Regions from separate parts of the Mesorhizobium maamorense genome, predicted to be linked through region 1. Evidence: riboswitches for the same ligand, from Rfam matches in the RefSeq annotation. Region 1 holds a riboswitch; each other region holds the start of a gene.

Evidence for each region. A riboswitch is a leader RNA that binds a small molecule or an ion and turns the genes downstream of it on or off. The one in region 1 is predicted to bind cobalamin.
Region 2: it holds a riboswitch for cobalamin, as region 1 does, so the genes downstream of both, metE (5-methyltetrahydropteroyltriglutamate--homocysteine S-methyltransferase) here and ACIU1A_RS30060 (aromatic ring-hydroxylating dioxygenase subunit alpha) in region 1, are expected to answer to the same signal.
Region 3: it holds a riboswitch for cobalamin, as region 1 does, so the genes downstream of both, ACIU1A_RS07975 (ABC transporter ATP-binding protein) here and ACIU1A_RS30060 (aromatic ring-hydroxylating dioxygenase subunit alpha) in region 1, are expected to answer to the same signal.

What each region holds. Positions count from the first base shown of each region.
Region 1 is NZ_CP173356.1:6,008,836-6,016,049, reverse strand. Features, by position in the region: gene ACIU1A_RS30100 (carbohydrate ABC transporter permease) at 1-199, shown strand, start outside; gene ACIU1A_RS30095 (carbohydrate ABC transporter permease) at 201-1,355, shown strand; gene ACIU1A_RS30090 (alpha-glucosidase) at 1,360-3,024, shown strand; gene ACIU1A_RS30085 (ABC transporter ATP-binding protein) at 3,050-4,162, shown strand; gene ACIU1A_RS30080 (DUF680 domain-containing protein) at 4,250-4,486, opposite strand; gene ACIU1A_RS30075 (DUF680 domain-containing protein) at 4,558-4,764, opposite strand; gene ACIU1A_RS30070 (DUF680 domain-containing protein) at 4,834-5,040, opposite strand; gene ACIU1A_RS30065 (DUF680 domain-containing protein) at 5,110-5,307, opposite strand; cobalamin riboswitch at 5,762-5,964, shown strand; gene ACIU1A_RS30060 (aromatic ring-hydroxylating dioxygenase subunit alpha) at 6,093-7,214, shown strand, end outside.
Region 2 is NZ_CP173356.1:305,413-312,626, reverse strand. Features, by position in the region: gene metK (methionine adenosyltransferase) at 1-1,123, shown strand, start outside; gene ACIU1A_RS02080 (adenosine kinase) at 1,230-2,222, shown strand; cobalamin riboswitch at 2,604-2,804, shown strand; gene metE (5-methyltetrahydropteroyltriglutamate--homocysteine S-methyltransferase) at 2,920-5,265, shown strand; gene tdh (L-threonine 3-dehydrogenase) at 5,926-6,960, shown strand; gene ACIU1A_RS02065 (cytochrome-c peroxidase) at 7,194-7,214, opposite strand, start outside.
Region 3 is NZ_CP173356.1:1,560,515-1,567,728, forward strand. Features, by position in the region: gene ACIU1A_RS07945 (ABC transporter permease) at 1-16, opposite strand, end outside; gene ACIU1A_RS07950 (ATP-binding cassette domain-containing protein) at 13-810, opposite strand; gene ACIU1A_RS07955 (substrate-binding domain-containing protein) at 896-1,903, opposite strand; gene ACIU1A_RS07960 (sugar phosphate isomerase/epimerase family protein) at 1,987-2,892, opposite strand; gene ACIU1A_RS07965 (Gfo/Idh/MocA family protein) at 2,895-3,926, opposite strand; gene ACIU1A_RS07970 (LacI family DNA-binding transcriptional regulator) at 4,108-5,133, shown strand; cobalamin riboswitch at 5,196-5,405, shown strand; gene ACIU1A_RS07975 (ABC transporter ATP-binding protein) at 5,661-6,449, shown strand; gene ACIU1A_RS07980 (ABC transporter substrate-binding protein) at 6,495-7,214, shown strand, end outside.

The DNA of each region.
Region 1 (7,214 bases):
GGTATTCGACATCGTCCTGACCATGACCAATGGCCAATGGAACAGCCAGGTGCTGGCCAATCTGATGTTCGACTGGATGTTCCGTGGCGGCGGTGATTTCGGCCGCGGCGCGACAATCGCCATCATCATCATGATCGCGGTCATTCCGATCATGGTCTGGAACATACGCCAGGCCAACAAAGAGACGGGAGGACATTGAGATGACCGTCGCGACCGGAAACTCCTTCGCCAGCCGCTTCGGCGTTCACATCGCCGTCCTGGTCTTCGTTGCGATCTGGACCATGCCGACGCTCGGCATCCTGGTATCGTCGCTGCGCGACAAGGACCAGATCATCGCCTCGGGCTGGTGGAACTCGTTCGCCAGTTCGACCCAGACCGAAGCTGGACGCCTGCCGCCCGCCTCGGCGCAGGTCGAGAAGGACGGCAAGTTCGTCCTCCAGGGCAACATTTTCGGCGATGGCGCCAAGCGCGAGATCAGCGCCTTCGGCGTCAAGTCGGCGGCACCGACACAATATCCGGCCGGCACATCGGCCGATCTCGGCGACGGCGTTACCTTGCAGCTCAATGCCGACGGCAGCTTCGTCATGACCTCGCCCAAGGCGTTCGAGGGCGACCGCGGCCAGCGCGTCTACTATGCCTCCTCGGCGCCGCCGAAATTCACCACCGACAATTACAGGACCGTGCTGTTTTCGGAAGGCATCGGCCGCTCCTTCATGAACTCGCTGACCGTCACTATCCCGGCGACCGTCATCCCGATCCTGATCGCCGCTTTTGCGGCTTACGCTCTGGCCTGGATGCGCTTTCCCGGGCGCGCGCTTCTGATCGCGGTCATCATCGGCCTGCTGGTGGTGCCGCTGCAGATGTCGCTGATCCCGCTGTTGAAGCTCTATAACGGCGTCGGCGCCTTCTTCGGCGTGCCCTCCAAGACCTATCTCGGCATCTGGCTGGCGCATACCGGCTTCGGACTGCCCTTCGCCATCTACCTCTTGCGGAGCTACATTGCCGGCCTGCCGCGCGAGATCATGGAATCGGCGCGCATCGACGGCGCCAGCGATTTCGAGATATTCGTCAAGATCGTGCTGCCGCTGTCATTTCCCGTGCTGGCGTCCTTCGCCATCTTCCAGTTCCTGTGGGTATGGAACGATCTCCTGGTGGCGATGGTTTTCCTTGGCACGCAGGCGGATCAGATCGTGCTGACCGCCAAGCTCAATGCCTTGCTCGGCTCGCGTGGCGGCGACTGGGAGATCCTGACGACGTCGGCTTTCGTGACCATCATCGTGCCGCTGATCGTGTTCTTCTCTTTGCAGCGCTATTTCGTCCGCGGGCTGCTCGCAGGCTCGGTGAAAGGAGGCTGAAACCATGCAATCCGCTTTGAAAGCCAGTTCGAGGCCCGATCTCGCCGTCGATAGCGACTGGTGGCGAGGTGCCGTGATCTACCAGATCTATCCGCGCAGCTACCAGGACTCGAATGGCGACGGCATCGGCGACCTCAAGGGGATCATCGGGCGGCTGCCCTATATCGCCGCGCTCGGCGCGGACGCCATCTGGATCTCGCCCTTCTTCAAATCGCCGATGAAGGATTTCGGCTACGACGTCTCGGATTACTGCGACGTCGACCCGATGTTCGGCACGCTGGCCGATTTCGACGCGCTGACGGCGGAGGCGCACAGGCTGGGGCTGAAAGTGATGATCGACGAGGTGCTGTCGCACACCGCCGACATCCATCCCTGGTTCAGGGAAAGCCGATCGAACCGCAGTAATCCGAAAGCCGACTGGTACGTCTGGGCCGATCCCAGGCCGGACGGCACGCCGCCCAACAACTGGCTGTCGATCTTCGGCGGATCGGCCTGGCAATGGGACACCAGCCGCCAGCAATATTACCTGCACAACTTTCTCGCGGAACAGCCGGACCTCAATTTCCACAACGGCGAAGTCCAGGACGCGCTGCTCGACGTGACCCGCTTCTGGCTGGAGCGCGGTGTCGACGGGTTCCGCCTCGACACCATCAATTTCTACTTCCACAGCCAGGGGCTGGAAAACAACCCGCCGCTGCCGCCGGAGCAGCGCAACGACCAGACCGCACCCGCGGTCAATCCCTACAACTACCAAGACCACATCTACGACAAGAGCCGTCCGGAGAACCTCGGCTTCCTCGAACGCTTCCGCGCCCTGCTCGACGAATATCCGGCAACGGCCGCGGTCGGCGAGGTCGGCGATTCACAGCGCGGACTGGACGTCGTTGCGGCCTATACAGCCGGCGGCAAGCGCGTGCACATGTGCTATTCCTTCGATTTCCTGGCGCCGGAAAAGATCAGCGCCGCCAAGGTCCGTTCGGTGCTGGAAACCTTCGGCAAGGTTGCCAGTGACGGCTGGTCGTGTTGGGCCTTCTCCAACCATGACGTGATGCGCCCGGCCTCGCGCTGGGCCGCCAACGAAGCCGACCCGACCGCCTATCTCAAGGTTATCTCGGCATTGCTGATGTCCTTGCGCGGTTCGGTCTGCATCTATCAGGGCGAGGAACTGGGGCTCGGCGAAGCCGAATTGCGGTTCGAGGATCTGCAAGATCCCTACGGCATCCGTTTCTGGCCGGAATTCAAGGGCCGCGACGGCTGCCGCACGCCGATGGTGTGGGACGGCAGCGCCAGGAATGGCGGCTTCTCCCAGGCAAAGCCGTGGCTGCCGGTGCCGGCCAAGCACCTGTCGCAAGCCGTCAATGTCCAGCAAGGCGATGAGCATTCGCTGCTCGAACACTACCGGCGCTTTCTCGGCTTCCGCCGTGCCCATCCGGCGTTGGCCAAGGGCGATATCAATTTCATCGAAAGCCAGGGCGACACTGTCGCCTTCACGCGCCGCGCGGGCAACGAGCAGATCGTCTGCGTCTTCAACCTGGGATCCGGGCCAGCGGAGGTTGACCTTGGCGGTCGATCGCTGCAACCTTTGCCCGGACACGGATTTTCGGGACAGCAGAGCTCCGGCTCCATCCGCCTCGGCGGCTACGGCGCCTGGTTCGGGCGCATCGACTGAATTCTAGGGACCACTGGAGGGAAACATGGCCGATGTCACGCTGAGGCAAGTGAAGAAATCATACGGCAATCTCAACATTCTGCACGGCATCGACCTCGACATCAAATCAGGCGAGTTCATCGTCTTCGTCGGCCCGTCGGGTTGCGGCAAGTCGACATTGCTGCGCTCGATCGCAGGGCTCGAGGAGATCACCTCGGGCGAGCTCAGAATAGCCGGCGAGGTGGTCAACGACGTGCCGCCGTCGAAACGCGGCATCGCCATGGTGTTCCAGTCCTACGCGCTCTATCCGCATATGACGGTCTACGACAACATGGCGTTCTCGATGAAGATCGGCAAGGAAAGCAAGGCCGAGATAGACAAGCGCGTGCGCCAGGCGGCAGAGATCCTGCAGCTGACCAACTATCTCGACCGCCTCCCCAAGGCGATGTCGGGCGGCCAGCGCCAGCGCGTGGCCATCGGCCGCGCCATCGTGCGCAACCCGAAGGTGTTCCTGTTCGACGAACCGCTGTCGAACCTCGACGCCGCGCTGCGCGTCGCCACCCGCATCGAGATCGCCAAGCTCAAGGAATCGATGCCCAACACCACCATGATCTATGTCACCCACGACCAGGTCGAGGCGATGACGCTGGCCGACCGCATCGTGGTGCTGAAGGAGGGCCATATCGAGCAGGTCGGCACGCCGATGGAACTCTACAAGAAACCCGGCAATCTGTTCGTTGCCCAGTTCATCGGCTCGCCGGCCATGAACATCCTGCCGGCGACCATCGACAAATCGGGCAATCCGACCGTCATCAGTCATGTCGGCGGCCGCAAGGCTACGGTGCCGATCGCGACGCCGGCCTCGGCCAAGGGCGCGTCGGTGAGCTTCGGCGTGCGGCCGGAGGACCTGACGATCGCCGGCGGCACGGACTATCTGTTCGAAGGAACGGTGGATTATGTCGAGCAGCTCGGCGAGGTGCAACTCGTCTATGTCGACATCGGCCGCGCCGACCTGCCGCTGGTGACCAAGCTGCCGGGCAATGTCGAGGTCAAGCGCGGGGCGACACTGCGGCTGAGCGCCGACGCCGGAGACCTTCATATCTTCGACGCGGATGGACGATCCTTCGCGCTGCACGAGACGGAAGCGAAAGCGGCCTGAGAGCAGGCCATGAATTAATTGCCGGTCACGCAAAAACAGGAGCGGCGGGCAAAGCCCGCCACTCCTGTTTGGTGTCAGCTTCGGCTGTTAGTGGCCGAAGAGATTCCGGTCACTGCCCTGAGGGGCGGACTTGTGTACATCGCCCGACGAATTGAGCAGCTTGTAGACGGGCGAGCCGCTGTCGCGGATCGAAGCCGTGTGCGCATTGTCGACCGAGGTGACGGCAGGCTGATTGGCGCCATTGGAGCCATAGTTGTCGCTGCTGGCGAAAGCGCTGCCCGAAACGGCCAGGACGGCGGCGGCAGCAAGGATGATCTTTTTCATTTCAAGTCTCCTGAATTCTCAAATTCCACCGCAGAGGCGGGCTTGCCCGCCATCTGCTGCAGGATCGGCTGTTAGTTGTTGCCGAAGAGGTTATGGTCGGCACCCTGAACAGGTGCCTGGGCAGCCGGAGCCGACGTCTTGGTCGAAGCGGTGTATGAGCTGTCGGTCGAAGTGGCCGCGGGCTGGTTGGCGCCATTGGAGCCATAGTTGTCGCTGCCAGCAAAAGCGCTGCCCGAAACCGCCAGAACGGCGGCGGCAGCAAGGATGATCTTCTTCATTTCAAGTCTCCTGAATTTTCGAATTTCGCCAGGACGGCGGAAGGCCCGCCGTCAACTGGAGATCGGCTGTTAGTTGTTGCCGAAGAGGTTGCGATCGGCACCCTGAACAGGCGCTTGGGCAGACGGCGCCGACTTCTGGACCGAAGCCGTGTGCGCGTTGTCGACCGAGGTGACAGCAGGTTGGTTGGCGCCATTGGAGCCATAGTTGTCGCTGCCGGCGAAAGCGCTGCCCGACACGGCCAGGACGGCGGCGGCAGCAAGAACGATCTTCTTCATTTCAAGTCTCCTGAATTCTCAAATTTCGCCAGGACGGCGGAAGGCCCGCCGTCAACTGGAGAGCGGCTGTTAGTTGTTGCCGAAGAGGTTGCGATCGGCACCCTGGACAGGCGTCTGGGCAGCCGGTTCCGACTTCTTGGTCGAAGCGGTGTACGAGCTGTCGACGGCGGTGGCCGCAGGGGCATTCGAACCATAATGGTCGCTACTAGCGAAGGCGCTGCCGGAAACAGCCAGAAGGGCGGCGGCAGTGAGAATGATCTTTTTCATTTTTTGATACTCCAGTATTTTTCCGTCCGTCTAGCGGCGTGTCTTGGGAGGAAATCGCGTCGTTCGGACAGCCCCGATGTGGGAAGGCCATACCGCCATTTCCAATCACGAAGTTTTTCCGTGTGGACCAAGTTTCCACCACTTGAAATTGTGCCAGAGCCTTCAACATTCGTTTTTTTCTGTTTAGTATCAGATGGTTATGCAAACACGTCGCGCGATCACCAACTGTGTCGAAGGCCCAGTGTTCACACCGTCCTGCACGCATCGTCAACAGAAACGAACCGTTCGGTTCGATTTTAGGGGACGCTAATAGTCACCTCCGCCACGAGACGGAATCCGAGGCGGCGACCTGAGGCTTTCTGCCCCTGCAACGGCGGCCGCATTGTTTCCAATGCGTGTCGCGCGGCATGGATGCGATGTCGTTTTCATGCCGACGACAAGCCGGCGATCATGGTTAGATCCTGCCATCTCAGGTGCCGCCGCGTGACGACGAGGCGGAGAATTGGGAAGCCGGTCAGAATCCGGCGCTGCCCCCGCAACGGTGGTGGAGTTCAGGTCGCAACGGGAGACCACTGGGCAAAGGCCTGGGAAGGTGTCGCGACAGTCCGCAAGGACAGCTCCAGAGCCCGGAAACCAGCCCGAGATGTTGGACTCGACTGATCGCGGCGGGCGGTCAAGAGGCGGATGGTGCATGTCCGGCGCAAGCCGGCGCGGCTTGATCCTTCCTCTCTCCCCTCCGTTCAGTCCTTCGATGCGAGGACAGGACTTCAATGCGAGGACAGGACATGGATGCGCGCAACGACATGCTGAAACGGCTGCAAGGCCGCAGGGACGGCTTCTCGCTCGAGCAGCCCTTCTATACCGATCCCGACTACTTCAAGCTCGACATGGAGCTGATCTGGTACCGCGACTGGCTGTTCATCGGCCATGATTGCGAACTGCCCCGGCCCGGCAGCTTCATCACCGTGCAGATCGGCGACTATCCTGTGGTGCTGGTGCGTGACCAGAAGGGCAACATCAACGCCTTCCACAATTCTTGCCGCCATCGCGGCAGCCGCGTCTGCAACACAGACAAGGGCACGGCGGCGAAGCTCGTCTGCCCCTACCATCAGTGGACCTATGAACTGGACGGCAGGCTGCTGTTCGCCAGGCAGATGGCCGAGGGTTTCGACAAGAGCCAGTTCGGCCTGAAGCCGGTCGCCTGCGAAAGCGTCGGCGGCTACATCTTCATTTGCCTCGCCGACGAGCCGGCGGATTTCGCGCCGATGCGGACGATGATCGAACCCTATTTGCTGCCGCATCGGCTGCGCGAAGCAAAGGTCGCCTTCGAGAGCACCATCGTCGAGAAGGGCAATTGGAAGCTGGTCTGGGAAAACAACCGCGAATGCTATCATTGCGCCGGCAACCATCCGGAGCTCTGCAAGACCTTCCCGGAGGCGCCGACCGTGACTGGCGTGCAAGACGCCGACAGCGACCCGGAGATGCTGGCGCACTGGGCCAAGTGCGAGGCGGCCGGCCTGCCGAGCAGGTTCCGCATCGACCCGGCCGGACAGTACCGTGCCACCCGCGCGCCGCTGCTGCGCGATGCCGTCAGTTATACGATGACGGGAAAACGCGCGGTCAAGAAGAACTTGTCCGACGGCGTTGCCACCGACCGCATCGGCTCCTTGCTGCTCTATCACTATCCGACGACCTGGAACCACATCCTTGGCGACCACGCCGTCACGTTCCGCGTGCTGCCGATCAGCGCCACCGAGACCGCGGTGACGACCAAATGGCTGGTTCACAAGGACGCGGTCGAGGGCGTCGACTACGACCTTGCCGAACTCACCCATGTCTGGACCGAGACCAACGGCCAGGATCGTCGCATCGTCGAGGAAAACGCCTTCGGCATCCTGTCGCCGGCC
Region 2 (7,214 bases), 930 kb from region 1:
CAAGATGGCCGACAATATCTCAGATGGCGTGCTTGATGCGATCCTTCGCAGGGATCCTACGGCCCGAGTTGCTTGCGAAGCGTTGGTTAAGTCAGGGATGGTCGTTCTGGCTGGCGAGATCACCAGCCACGCGCAGATCGACTACAGCCAAGTTGCCCGCGATATCATCCTGGACATTGGATATGACGACGATGCGATCGGCTTTGACGGCCGGCGATGCGCCGTGATCTTGGCCTTGACCGAGCAGTCGCCCGACATCAGCCAAGGCGTCGACGAGGGGCGAGGGCAGGATCTCGAGCAGGGAGCTGGGGATCAGGGCCTCATGTTCGGATACGCGTGCAACGAGACCGAAACATTGATGCCGTTGCCAATCCAACTTGCTCATGATCTGACAAAAAAACAGGCAGAGGTGCGCCAAACCGGAGGCCTTGGCTGGCTTCGCCCGGACGTGAAATCTCAGGTGTCCGTCCGCTATGAGGGTTTGCGCCCGGTAGCGCTTGATACCATAGTCCTGTCGACGCAGCATGACGAGGAGGTCTCACAAGCCACGGTCCGCGAAGGCGTCATTGAGGAGATCATAAGGCCGGTCTTGCCTCAGGACCTGGATACGACGGGGATCAGGTTCCTGGTCAATCCAACAGGCCGGTTCGTGGTCGGTGGGCCGCGCGGCGATTGCGGGCTTACCGGCCGCAAGATCATCGTCGATTCCTACGGCGGGATGGGGCGTCACGGCGGTGGCGCCTTTTCGGGCAAGGACCCGTCCAAGGTTGATCGATCGGCCGCCTATGGGGCGCGGCACGTCGCAAAAAACGTCGTTGCCAGCGGACTCGCCGAGTTGTGCGAGGTTCAGCTTGCTTATGCGATCGGTGTGGCCGCGCCGGTCTCTGTCCTCGTCAATACATTCGGAACCGCAAAGATTGATGAAAAAAGGATCGAGCGCGCCGTCCTTGAGCTTTTCGATCTCCGGCCGAAAGGCATCATCAAGGCGCTTGATCTCTTACGGCCGATTTACCGCAAGACCGCGACCTACGGACACTTCGGCCGCGAAGAGCCGGAGTTCACCTGGGAAAAGACGGACAGAGCTGACGAGCTGTTGCGAGAGGCAGGACCGGCAGCTGCGTGATGCACCGGTATTGGACGCGTCGGCATAGGGCGACCCATTCCACACTCGTAAGAAACACCCGCTAGGGCATGGCAAGAAGCCGGCGCGGATTTTGGCGGAGACATTGATGCCGGACTATGACGTGCTTTGCATCGGCAATGCGATTGTCGACATCATCGCCCAGTGCGAAGAGGAATTCCTGGAGACCAATGGCATCATCAAGGGCGCGATGAACCTCATCGACACGCACCGCGCCGAACTGCTCTACAGCCGCATGGGCCCGGCGATCGAGGCGTCCGGCGGCAGCGCGGGCAACACGGCGGCCGGCGTTGCCTCCTTCGGCGGCCGCGCCGCCTTCTTCGGCAAGGTTTCCAACGATGCTTTGGGCGAAATCTATGCCCACGACATCCACGCCCAGGGCGTCGCCTTCGACACCAAGCCGCTTCAGGGGGAGCCGCCGACGGCGCGCTCGATGATCTTCGTCACCCCCGACGGCGAGCGCTCGATGAACACCTATCTCGGCGCCTGCGTCGAGCTCGGGCCGGAGGACGTCGAGGCCGACAAGGCGTCGGGCGCCAAGGTTACCTATTTCGAGGGTTATCTGTGGGATCCGCCCCGCGCCAAGGAGGCGATCCGGCAGACGGCCAAGCTGGCGCACGCGGCGGGCCGCGAAGTGTCGATGACCTTGTCGGATTCGTTCTGCGTCGACCGCTACCGCGACGAGTTCCTCGACCTGATGCGCTCGGGCACCGTGGACATCGTCTTCGCCAACAGCCACGAGATCAAGTCGCTCTACCAGACCTCGTCCTTCGACGAGGCGCTGGCCCGGATCCGGAAGGACTGCAAAGTCGCCGCCGTGACGCGTTCGGAAAAAGGCTCCGTCATCGCGCGCGGCGACGAGACCGTCGTCATCCAGGCGACCGCCATCAAGGAGCTGGTCGACACGACGGGCGCCGGCGACCTCTATGCCGCGGGTTTCCTGCATGGCTATACGCAGGGCCGCGACCTCAAGACCTGCGGCGATCTCGGCTCACTGGCGGCCGGCCTGGTGATCCAGCAGATCGGCCCCAGGCCAAGGCAGAATCTGCGCAGAGAAGCCGAACTGGCGGGATTGCTGTAGGCGGCATATCGCAAGGTGCTGCCCACCGCACTTGCTGCAGGGCTGTTAAGACAAGCGCGTGCAGAAATGTCGCGTGCCCTTCCGTGAAGGATGGCAGTTTTCTCCAGATTTCGGATTTTGACGGCTCGGAAACATTTACGCTCTTCGGGCCAGCACTGTGGCCGATCATGGTGGCCAACACGCCATTTGACGAAGTCGTTAGCCAGGATCGTGCTGCTAGCGGATTTGCCGGAGCAGCCAGGCACGGCCTGCGCAAAACTGGGGCACAAGCGGCTCAGCTGGACCGGGGCCTTGGACCGTGCAAACCCGTAGCAGGTAAAAGGTTTCACATAAACACATAAACATTTCTTTATACGTTATTGACAGCAACACGAGGGGCTGCGATTGTTCGGGTGTCGTGGTTCTTCGCAAGGCGTTGCCCCAGCGGAGCTAAGAGGGAAGCCGGTGCAATGCCGGTGCTGCCCCCGCAACTGTAAGCGGCGAGCCTACCCACCAATGTCACTGGGGTGAACTGCCCCGGGAAGACGGGGCAGAGGCTGTGACCCGCGAGCCAGGAGACCTGCCACGGTGAACAACGTCCACGGGCGGGGTGTCTGGTGGCCGCGGCAGTTCGGCATTGATGCCGGCCTGTTAGCGCCTTCCTTGTCCCCGCCCCCAACCATCGGGGTATGGAATGAATGTCTCCCAGCAAGTTCCCATAGCAACGCTTGGCGTGCCGCGTATCGGTCGCCGGCGAGAACTGAAATTCGCGCTCGAAAGCTACTGGTCCGGAAAATCGTCTGCTGCCAACCTTCTGGCGACGGCGAAGGCGCTCCGTGCCGCCAGCTGGAGCGAGCAGCACGACCGCGGCGTGTCGAAAATCCCGTCGAACGATTTCTCACTGTATGACCATGTGCTCGACACCGCAGCAATGGTCGGCGCCGTGCCAGCTCGTTACGGCTGGATGAGCGGCGAGGTCCCGCTCGACATCTACTTCGCGATGGCGCGCGGGACGCAAGGCGATACGGCGGGTTGCGGACACGCCAGTCACGGGCATGCAGTTCAGGGGCAGCGCGTAACCGCGATGGAAATGACCAAATGGTTCGACACGAACTACCACTACATCGTGCCGGAGCTTGGCGACGATCAGACATTCGCCCTCTCGTCGACGAAACCAGTCGATCACTTTCTGGAGTCAAAAGAGCTCGGCATCCATACACGCCCGGTCATCCTTGGACCGATGACCTTCCTCAAGCTGGCGAAGTCTCCCGACCAGGGCTTTAATCCCATAGCGCTCTTACCGCGGCTGCTGCCCGTCTACGAGCAACTGCTTGGGAGGCTGGAGCTCTCGGGGGCCGACTGGGTGCAAATTGACGAGCCGGCGCTTGTGCTCGATCTCAACCCGAACGAACGAGCTGCCTTCGAATTCACCTACGGGCAGCTGTCGAAAGCCGCGCCCAAGTTGAAGATTATGCTGGCTACCTATTTTGGGCCGCTGGGAGACAATCTCGAGACCGCGCTTTCGCTGCGCCTGGCGGGCCTGCATCTCGACCTCGTGCGCGCTCCCGAGCAGTTGGTGACGGTTGGTCGGCTCGCACCGAAGGATCTGGTGCTCTCACTTGGCTTGATCGACGGGCGCAACGTCTGGCGCGCGAACCTTAATGCCATTCTCGACCGCATCGAGCCGGTGATTGCCGGCTGGCCGCTGGACCGCGTCGAAATTGCGCCTTCCTGCTCAATGCTTCATGTGCCGATGGACCTGCGGATGGAGACCGCGCTCGACGTGGACGTCGGGTCGTGGCTGGCATTCGCCGCCCAGAAGACTGAAGAGCTGCTCGTGCTGGCCCAAGCCCTATCGGAAGGCAGGGAGGCCGTAGCAGGCGCGCTGAAGGCTTCTGAAGAGGCGGCCGCCGCGCGCGCAATGTCTGGAAAGGTCCATGATCCGCTCGTCCACGGGCGCGTAAGCAGCATTGACGGCGGCAAGAAGCAACGAAAGAGCGCATTTGCCAAGCGCTCGAGAGTCCAGGCTGACACGCTCGGCCTGCCGCCGTTCCCCACGACGACCATCGGGTCCTTCCCGCAGACGCCCGAGGTGCGCAGGGCGCGCTCCGCACATGCCAAGGGCCGACTGAGCTATATCGACTACCAGGCGTTCCTGAAGAAGGAGACAGAGGCGGCGGTCCGTTGGCAGGAGGAAATCGGGTTGGACGTGCTGGTGCACGGCGAGTTCGAACGAAACGACATGGTGCAGCATTTCGGGGAGCAACTGTCCGGCCTCGCCTTCACCCAGCATGGCTGGGTGCAAAGTTACGGGTCCCGGCTTGTGCGCCCTCCCATCATCTTCGGCGACGTATCGCGGCCGAATCCGATGACAGTCCACTGGTGGCAATTTGCCCAGTCACTCACGAAAAAGCCGGTGAAGGGCATGCTCACAGGCCCGGTGACGATCCTCAACTGGTCTTTTGTTCGCGACGACGTACCCCGCGCCGAGGCCTGCTGCCAGATCGCACTCGCCATCCGCGATGAAGTGGCCGACCTGGAAAGAGCTGGCGCAAGGGTGATCCAGATCGATGAGGCCGCATTTCGCGAAGGCCTGCCCCTTCGGAAGTCCGATTGGAAACATTATCTCGGCTGGGCTGTCGAATGCTTCCGGATCGCTTCGACGGGCGTAGAGGACGCGACCCAAGTTCACACCCACATGTGCTATTCGGAGTTCAATGAGATCATCGATTCCATTGCTGAACTGGACGCGGACGTCATTTCGATTGAGACGTCGCGCTCCAAAATGGAACTGCTGGACGCCTTCACGAAGTCCAAATATCCGAACGAAATCGGTCCTGGCGTCTACGACATTCACTCACCACGTGTCCCGGAAGTCGGCGAGATTTTGCATCTCGCCCAACTTGCCCGCGAGCGACTGTCGGACAGCCAACTTTGGGTCAATCCGGACTGTGGCCTCAAGACGAGGAAATGGGAGGAAGTCCGCCCTGCCCTCATCAACATGGTCGCTGCAGCACGCGCGCTACGGGAGAAGGTCCAGGCGCAGGCCGCTGAGCCACTGTGAGCGGCAAGTATCTGACCCCGCGGGCTTCGGGGATAATTCGAGGCAGAAAGGACGCCATCGAAAAGCCGCGCGCAAGTCGGTAGGCACGAGCGGGGCCCCGCCCTTGTCGTCTAGCCGAAGGCCCGCTGGACGGCTGAGCCCGCGGGGCAGGATCTGGGAAGCCGCTTCTGGTCAGAGGACGGATGATCTAGAGCACGAGGTGTGAGAAGGCGGCTTCGTCCATGAGTTTCTGCCCCTCACATCGCCAGCGGTCAACAGACACTTCACCGAGGGGCGAACGTTTGCGGATGCCGCCTGTGCGTCCGTACTATTGAGATATCGCGGCGAGATCGATCATCGAGAGGATCGTGTCGAGTGATTGCGCCGCATGTGGCGGACATCGACAACATAGCCCGAGCCGAAAGCTGCTCTCATTCCTCATCCTTGAACTGAAACTTCGCTGCATCTGGCGCGGCGCTTGCTCCGCTTCCGCGGAGGTTCGAACTGGGTTTTCTCGCGCACCGCTCGCGGTTGGAGTGTTCGACACCAACGCAGCCGCCAACATCACGATCGGTCCAAAGATTTCAGCTTTGCTCTCGAAACCTACCTTTCCGTTCTTGGGGCTACCAGAGGAGAGGAGCGGCGAGGAGTGGAACCAAACCAAGTTGTAAGGAGCACCTGATGTCGAACATAATGAAGGCGCTGGTGAAGGCCAAGGCCGAGCCGGGCATCTGGATGGAAGAGGTGCCGGTGCCGGAAATCGGCCCCAACGACGTCCTGATCAAGGTGAAGAAGACCGCGATCTGCGGCACCGACGTCCACATCTACAATTGGGACCAGTGGGCGCAGAAGACGGTGCCCGTGCCGATGGTGACCGGCCATGAATTCGTCGGCACCGTCGCGGATTTCGGCGCCGCGGTCACCGAATACAAGGTCGGCCAACGCGTGTCGGGCGAAGGCCACATCGTCTGCGGACATTGCCGCAACTGCCGCGCGGGCAGGGGGCATCTGTGCCGCAACACGCTCGGCGTCGGCGTCAATCGCCCGGGCGCCTTCGGCGAGTACCTGGCGATCCCACAGCACAATGTCGTGCCGATCCCGGACGATGTGCCGGACGAGATCGCCGCGATCTTCGATCCCCTGGGCAATGCGGTTCACACCGCATTGTCATTCGATCTGGTCGGCGAGGACGTGCTGGTCACCGGCGCCGGACCGATCGGCATCATGGGCGCGCTGGTGGCGCAATGCGTCGGCGCCAGGAAGGTCGTTATCACCGATATCAATCCGGTTCGGCTGGATCTTGCGCGCAAGCTTGGCGTCCAGCACGTCGTCGACGCCTCCAAGGAAAAACTGCGCGACGTGATGCCGGCGCTCGGCATGACGGAGGGTTTTGATGTCGGCCTGGAAATGTCGGGGGCAGCCCCCGCCTTCCGCGACATGATCGACACCATGAACAATGGCGGCAAGATCGCCATCCTCGGCATTGCGCCGACCGGGTTCGAGATCGACTGGAACAAGGTCATCTTCAAGATGCTGCATCTCAAGGGCATCTATGGCCGCGAGATGTTCGAGACCTGGTACAAGATGATCGCGCTGGTCCAGGGCCCGCTCGACGTCTCAGGCCTGATCACGCACCGCATCGGCATCGATGATTTCCAGGTTGGATTCGACGCGATGCGCAGCGGCAGTTCGGGCAAGGTGGTGATGGACTGGTAGGTCGACTGGTCAGCGTGACTTTGCCGAGGTGCTGACAGGACACCACCTTGGCCTGCCGGCGATCTCCGCGCGGTAGCATGGCTGGCTACAAAGCAATGGCTCCTCCCCAACGTGCGCCGCTCAATCGGAGGCGACGTATCGCGGCCCAATCGCACGGCGGCGTTTTTGGCAATTCGCCCGGACCAGGCAACCAATGCTAACAGGCCCCGCGCGATCGTCTGCTATCCCAACGCCTAGGATCGAGGCCGAGGTGT
Region 3 (7,214 bases), 2.2 Mb from region 1:
CGGCGATGTTGCTCATGGCCTTGTGTCCTCCGCGCGCTGGGCTTCGCCCAAGCCGGGCAGTCCGCCGGGATGCGCGAGGTCTTCCATGAAATTGACGAGCGTGTCGGCCGACTTGATGTCGCGCTTGTCGGCCTGCAGCGCCACAGTGCCACGATCGAGCACGACGAAACGGTCGGCGATGTCGAAGACATGGTGGATGTTGTGGCCGATGAACAGGATCGAGCGCCCGCTCGCCCGCACCTGGCGCACGAAGTGGAAGACCTTGGCGGTTTCGGTCAGCGACAGAGCCGTTGTCGGCTCGTCGAGGATGATCAGGTCGGCCTGCTTGTAGATGGCGCGCGCGATCGCCACGCCCTGGCGCTCGCCGCCGGAAAGCTGGCCGACGACGGACTGCGGCGTGAACACTTTCGAAGTGAAGCCGATCTCGCGCATAAGCCGGCTCGCCTCCCTGATTTCGGTGCCGACTTTCAGCCAGCCGAGGAAACCGGTGAGTTCGCGTCCCATGAAGATATTGCGCACGATGGTCTGCTGCACGGCCAGCGCACGGTCCTGGAAAACGGTCTCGATGCCGGCGTCGCGCGAGCGCGCCGCGTTCCAGCCGGTGACCGGCTTGCCGCGAACGAGGATCTCGCCGTTGGTCGGCTTGACCGCGCCGGCGAGGATCTTGATCAGCGTCGACTTGCCGGCGCCATTGTCGCCGATCAGTCCGACCACCTCGCCGCGGTCGACGCTGAGATTGACCCCGCCAAGCGCATAGACCTGGCCGTAGGATTTCGTGATGTCGCGCAGTTCGATGATGCGTTCGGCCATCGGGTCCTCGCTTGCTTGTCGCATGCCGGGCCTCGCCGGCGGTCCCGCCGGCCGGGCCTGAGCCCCCGGCCGGCGGCTTGGGAGGTCAGCGTAGTGCCTGCTTGGCCAGTTCGGCGACGATCTTGTAATTCTCAGGCGTGACGAAGCCGGCGCCGGTATCGACATTCATCGGTGCCAGCCCCAGCACCACTTGCTGGCAGAGGCTGAGGATCGGCAGATAGCCCTGCATGAACGGCTGCTGGTCGGCGGTCAGCTGCACCCAGCCGCCCTTGAAGGCTTCGACGATCTGCGGGCTGGTGTCGAAGCCGAAATTGAAGATGTCGCCCGGCTTCCGGCCCGCCGCCGTCATATAGGTCTGGACGTTGCCGAGCATCTGTCCGCCCGGGTAGCCGACGGCCTTCACGCCGGGATTGTTGAGCAAGGCGGCGGTGATCACCGGGATCGCCAGATTCGGATCGGCTGCCCACTCGGTTGCGGAATTGATTTGAACGACATCGATGCCGGCCTCTTTCAAGGCGGAGACGGTTCCTCGCTCGCGGGCGCCGCGGCTCTCATTCTCGAACGGGCCGATCATGATTGCCTTGTCACCGGCCTTGAGCTTGGCCAGCTTGAAGGCTTCCGCGCCGAGCGCGCGGCCCTGCTGTTCCTGCTGCGCGCCGACATAGCCCCCGCCGAAGGCCGCCACCACCGTCGGCACCGGCACGTTCTGGTACATCATCTTGATGCCGTCCTTATGCGCCTGTTCGGCCAGCGGCATGATGGCGGCGTCGCCGGGGTGGCCCATCATGGCAATACCGTTGGGCTTGACGGCGACCGCCTCGCGCAGCTGCTGGACCATTTTTTCGATGTCCCAGCCTGAGAAGATGTAATCCACTTTCGGTCCGAGATCGGCCGCAGCCTGCTTGGCGCCATTGTAGACAATGGTGCCGAAAGCGTCGCCCTCGGCGCCGCCGACGAAGAAACGGATGTGGACGTCCTTGCACCATTGCGCGTCGAGCGCCTGTGCCGGCAAGGTGGAGATGGCGGCGGCGAGCGCCGTGGCGGTCGCCACCACGGTCGTGCGCAGAAGTGTCGTTCTCTTGGCGATGCTCATGCACGTTCCTCCTTTGTCCTCGCGAGCGAGGGTTTCGACATCTGCTTCGGCAATCCCGTCCGGCTCCTCCCGCCGGCCAATCCTCACGTCGGGTTCGGCAGGTAGCTCAGGCCTCCCCTGCATTGCTGGAGGTATTCCAGCGCGCGGACCTGGCCTGTAATTTCAAGATCGTCGCGATAGACCGGGTCGTGCCAACCTTCGATGTCGATGGCGCCCTTGTATCCGGCCAGCCGTAATTCGCTGATCACCCGCGTCCAGTCGCTGTCGCCGAAGCCGGGCGTGCGCATCTGCACGAAGGGCAGGCGGCCGAAGACGCCGTGCTCGCGGATGACATCCCAGCGCACCGTCGCGTCTTTGCCGTGGACATGGAAGATGCGCGGCGCCCATTTGCGGATCTGCGGGATCGGGTCGATCAGATAGACCAACTGATGGCAGGGCTCCCATTCCAGACCCAGATTCTCATCCGGCAATTCGTTGAACATCAGCTCCCAGGCGTCCGGATTATGGGCGATGTTCCAGTCGCCGCCGGCCCAGTTGCCATCCATGGCGCAATTCTCGAAGGCGATGCGCACGCCCTTGTCGGCCGCGCGTTTGGCCAATTCGCCCCAGACTTCGCGGTAGCGCGGCAGGCTGTCGGTCAGCTGCTTGCCGCGGATGCGGCCGGTAAAACCGCTGACCAGATTGGTGCCGAACAGATGCGCGCTGTCGATCACCGTTTCCCAGGCCTTGAGCACGCCGCGGTCGGTGTCGCCGCTCTCGAGTGGATTGCCGAACACGCCGATCGAGCTGACGCTGACATCGGCATCGCCGATCGCGTCGCGGATCTCGCCGGCGAGCCGCCCCAGGTCCTTGCCGCCCAGCGTCTGCCAGAAGAAGGGCTGGACGCTCTCGAAACCGAGCGGCAGGATCTGCCTGACATAGGCGGCCGGATCTTCGAGATTGGCCCGCACCATGGTGCCGATCCTGATGTCAAGAAGCGGGTCCGCCATGGTCATCCTTCCTGCCTGGGGATTTCGATCCGGCGCCCGGTCTCGGCGCTTTCGATCGCCGCGAAAACCATGGCCAGGCTCTTGATATTGTCGGCGCCGCGCGTCTCCGGCTCGGTGCCGGTTTCCACGGCGCGGACGAAATCTTCCATGACGCCGAGATGCCCGCCGATGCGGTCGGCAGGGTCGAGCGGCGGCACCGCTACCGGCACGACCTTGTCGAGGAGGCCTTCGCGTTCCGGCAGCACGGCTTCGGCCTTCAACTCGTCATGACCATCCCAGGTCAGGCTGCCGCGTTCGCCGACGATGCGCCAACTGCCTTCCCAACTGGTGCGGAAACCGTCGGCGCACCAACTGCCGCGATAGGTGAACATCTTGCCCTGGCCGAGCTCGAAGGTGGCGCTTGCCGACGATCCCTGCCGGTACCAGGAATTGGCCGGCTCCCATTCCCGGCAATACACTTCGGTCGGCTCGCCATCGACCATGTAGCGGGCGGCGTCGAATGTATGGATCGCCATGTCGAGCAGCAGCACATGGCGCATGCCTTCGCGGAAACCGCCGAAATGCGGCGCAATGAAAAAATCGGCATGGATGCTGGTCGCAGCGCCGATGGCCCCGGAGCCGAGGAAGCGCCGGATGCGCCGGACGTTGGCGACGTAGCGGCGGTTCTGCACCACGGCATGGATGCGCCGGGCGCGCCGCGCATCGTCGATGATGGCGCGCGCATTGTCCGGGCTGTCGGCCAGCGGCTTTTCCGTCAACAGATGACAGCCATGGGCAAAGGCCGAATTCGCCACGGCGCGACGGGCGGCAGGCACGACCACGTCGAACACCGCATCGGGTCTGGTCTGGGAGAGAACGACGTCGAGATCGGTCCCGATCGCGACCCCGGCGAGGTCGTATTCGCGTGCCCGCTGGCGCGCCCTGTCGGCGTCGAGGTCGACGAGACCGACGATCTTGACGGCAGGGGATTGGCTGATGGCCTCGAGCCAGGTTTTGCTCATGGCTCCGCACCCGACCAGGACGACGTGCATCATCCAGCGCTCCTCCGGCCAACCCCTCCTGGCTGGCACCCACGGCAGTCCGTAAATGACTTCCGTAAACGTTTACGATGACACACCCGATGGCATATATTGTCAATCGGATTTGTACCGTCGGCTCTGAAACGCCTTGGCCGCACGACCGGCTGGTGCTAGCCAGAAGCAGGAGGGGGAGGTCTTGGCGTCCAGCATTCACGATCTTGCGCGGCACCTGAACATTTCGATCGGTACAGTCTCGCGCGCGCTTAACGGGCGCGCCGACGTGAACGCCGAGACACGCCAGCGCGTGCTCGAGGCGGCCCGGAAGCTCAATTATTCACCGAACCACTCGGGCAGGAACCTACGCCGCGGCACCACCCATGCCGTGGCTTTCATGCTGCAGCCGCATCCGGGCGACCAGCAGTATGGCGAGCCGTTCTTCATTCCGTTCCTCACCGGACTGCAAGCGACATTGGCCGAGTGCGGGCTGGACCTGATCATCGTCATGGGCGCGCCGGCGGATTATCAACAGGAGCGGCTGCGCCGCGTCGTCGAGACGCGTCGTGCCGATGCCGTCGTACTGGCCTGGACGCGGCGCGAGGACGATCGCATCGACTATCTGAGCAAGGCCGGCTTTCCCTTCGCGACGCTCGGCCGAAGCCGGTCCGGCGACGACAGCTATCCCTCTCTGGATCTGGATTTCGAGAAGGCGGGCGCCGATGCGGTCGACCGGCTGGTTGCGCGTGGCCACCGCCGCATCGCCGCCATCCGGCCGTCGCTTGACCTGAATTTCGGTTATCTGTTTCTGGAGGGTTATTGCAAGGCGCTGCGGCGGCACGGCATCGAAGTCGATCCCGGCCTGATTGTGGATGGTTTTATCAACGAAGCCGGTGGCTACGCGGTGACACCGCAAGTCATGCGGTCGAAGGATCCGCCGACCGCGATTATCTTCAACAACGACTCGATGGCGCTCGGCGGCTGCAAAGCGCTCGCCGAAATGGGGATCAAACCCGGGCAGGATGTCGCGGTGATCGTCATCGTAGACACGCCACTCTGCCGTTATTTCTCGCCGGCGCTGACCGGCTTTCGTCCGAGCCTTGACCCGATGGGGCGGCGGCTCGGCGAAATCCTGCTCGCCTCGCTCCCGGCTTTCGCCGGCGCGAAAGGGCCAGAGATCATTCGCGAGGTCTGGCCGCTGGAACTGGTGGCGCGCGATAGTGATTGACCACACGTTTGTATCGTTATAACAGAACATGCATCGACCTTGCCTTGACGCTGCCTGCATCCTAGGCTGCGACTCGTGATGGTCCCCGCGCCGCAAGGCGAGGGGTGAAAAGGGAACATGGTGAGGCCCGATTTTCGGGTCGAAGCCATGGCTGCCCCCGCAACTGTAAGCGGCGAGCAAAATCCGAGAAGCCACTGGCCGGCAAGGCTGGGAAGGCAGGATGGCGCAACGACCCGCGAGCCAGGAGACCTGCCATCTGCATGAGTTGACCGGACGGGGTGTGCCGGGAGGAGACGCAGGTTTCGGTCTTGTCGACCGGTTCAAGCCAGCTTCCTTCCGTCGCCATTTTGAAAGTGACGGAAGTTGGACGGCTCCATCGATCGCATACATCGCATTGCCATGCATCGCATCGTCGTGTGCACGCTTTGCCGCGATATCGCCACCGAGGTGAATTCAGGCCAGCGTCCGGCAGGACTGGCAAGCAAGACGCTGGCCCGTATTCCGGCAGGCCCTGCAAGGAATTGCCCATGACCGCGCCGCTTCTCGATGCCCGCGACCTGGCCGCAGCGGCGGATGGCCTGCATCTGGTGTATCCGGTCAGCCTTTCGGTGGCGGCGGGCGACCGTCTCGCCATCATCGGTCCCAACGGCGCCGGCAAGACGACATTGCTGCGCATGCTATCGGGCATGCTGAGGCCGAGTTCGGGCGAAGTGAAGCTAACCGGGCGCTTGCTGGACAGGATTTCGACCGCCGAGCGGGCGCTGCACATCGCCGTCGTCGGCCAGACCGATCAACCGGATCCACGGCTGGCGGTGATCGACTATGTCGAGCTCGGCCGGGTTCCGCATACCGGCCGCAGGCACAGGAGCGAGGAACGCGACATTGTCGTCGAGGCTCTGCGCCGGACCGGGCTGTTGCCGCTGCTTGGCCGCACCATCGGCTCGCTGTCGGGCGGCGAGCGCCAGCGCGCCCAGCTTGCCCGCGCCATCGCGCAGGAGCCGAAGATCCTGTTCCTCGACGAGCCGACCAACCATCTCGACCCGCGGGCGCGCAGCGAGTTGCTCGAACTGGTTGCAGGCCTCGGCATGACCGTGATCGCGGTGCTGCACGATCTGGCACTGGTGACGCCTTTCGTCACCAGGGTCGCGGTGATGAGCCATGGCCGGTTGCATGTGCTGGCGCCGCCACGGGAAGCACTCACCCAGCAGCTGATCCGCGAGATCTTCGGTATCGACGTCTTTAGGTTGCGCCACCCGACGGAGGACCGCGAGCTGACGGTGTTCGAGGTTCCGAACCGTGCCGCGCCATCTTCGTGATCGAAGCCATTTCCGGCAGATCCCGTTCAACAAGGAGCAACATCCGTGAAACGCCTTGCCGTGTCTCTTGCCTTCTCCCTGCTGGCCTCTACGGCCTTCGCCTTTCCGGTGACGGTCGACAGCTGCGGCAAGTCGCTGACCTTCGACGCGCCTCCAAAGCGCGCTGTCATTCACGATCTCAACATGGCCGAGATGGCCTTCGCCCTGAAGCTGCAGCCGTCGATCGTCGGCCTGACCGGCATCACCGGATGGTACAAGGTCGGCCCCGAATTCAAGGCCGAGCAAGGCTCGATCCCGGAACTGGCGCCCAAATATCCGACGCTGGAAAACCTGGTCGCTGTCGAGCCCGACTTCTTCTTCGCCGGTTGGTACTACGGCATGAAGCCGGGCGGCGAGGTGACGCCCGATACGCTGGCGCAACACGGCATCAAGACCCTGGTGCTGACGGAAAGCTGCGTCCATCTCGACAAGAACCGCCCCGCCGCTTCGATGGACCTGCTCTATGGCGATGTCGAGAAGCTGGGCAAGATCTTCGGCAAGGAGGCCGAAGCGGATAAGCTCGTCTCCGGCTGGAAGGCGCAGCTCGCCGAAATCACGGCCAAGGTCGGCGCCCGCAGGGGAACGCGCGTGTTCCTCTATGATTCCGGCGAGGACAAGCCGTTCACATCAGGCAAGTTCGCCATTCCCAACGCCATGATTTCCGCGGCCGGCGGCGACAACATCATGGCCGACATGGACACCAGCTGGGGCAACACGGATTGGGAG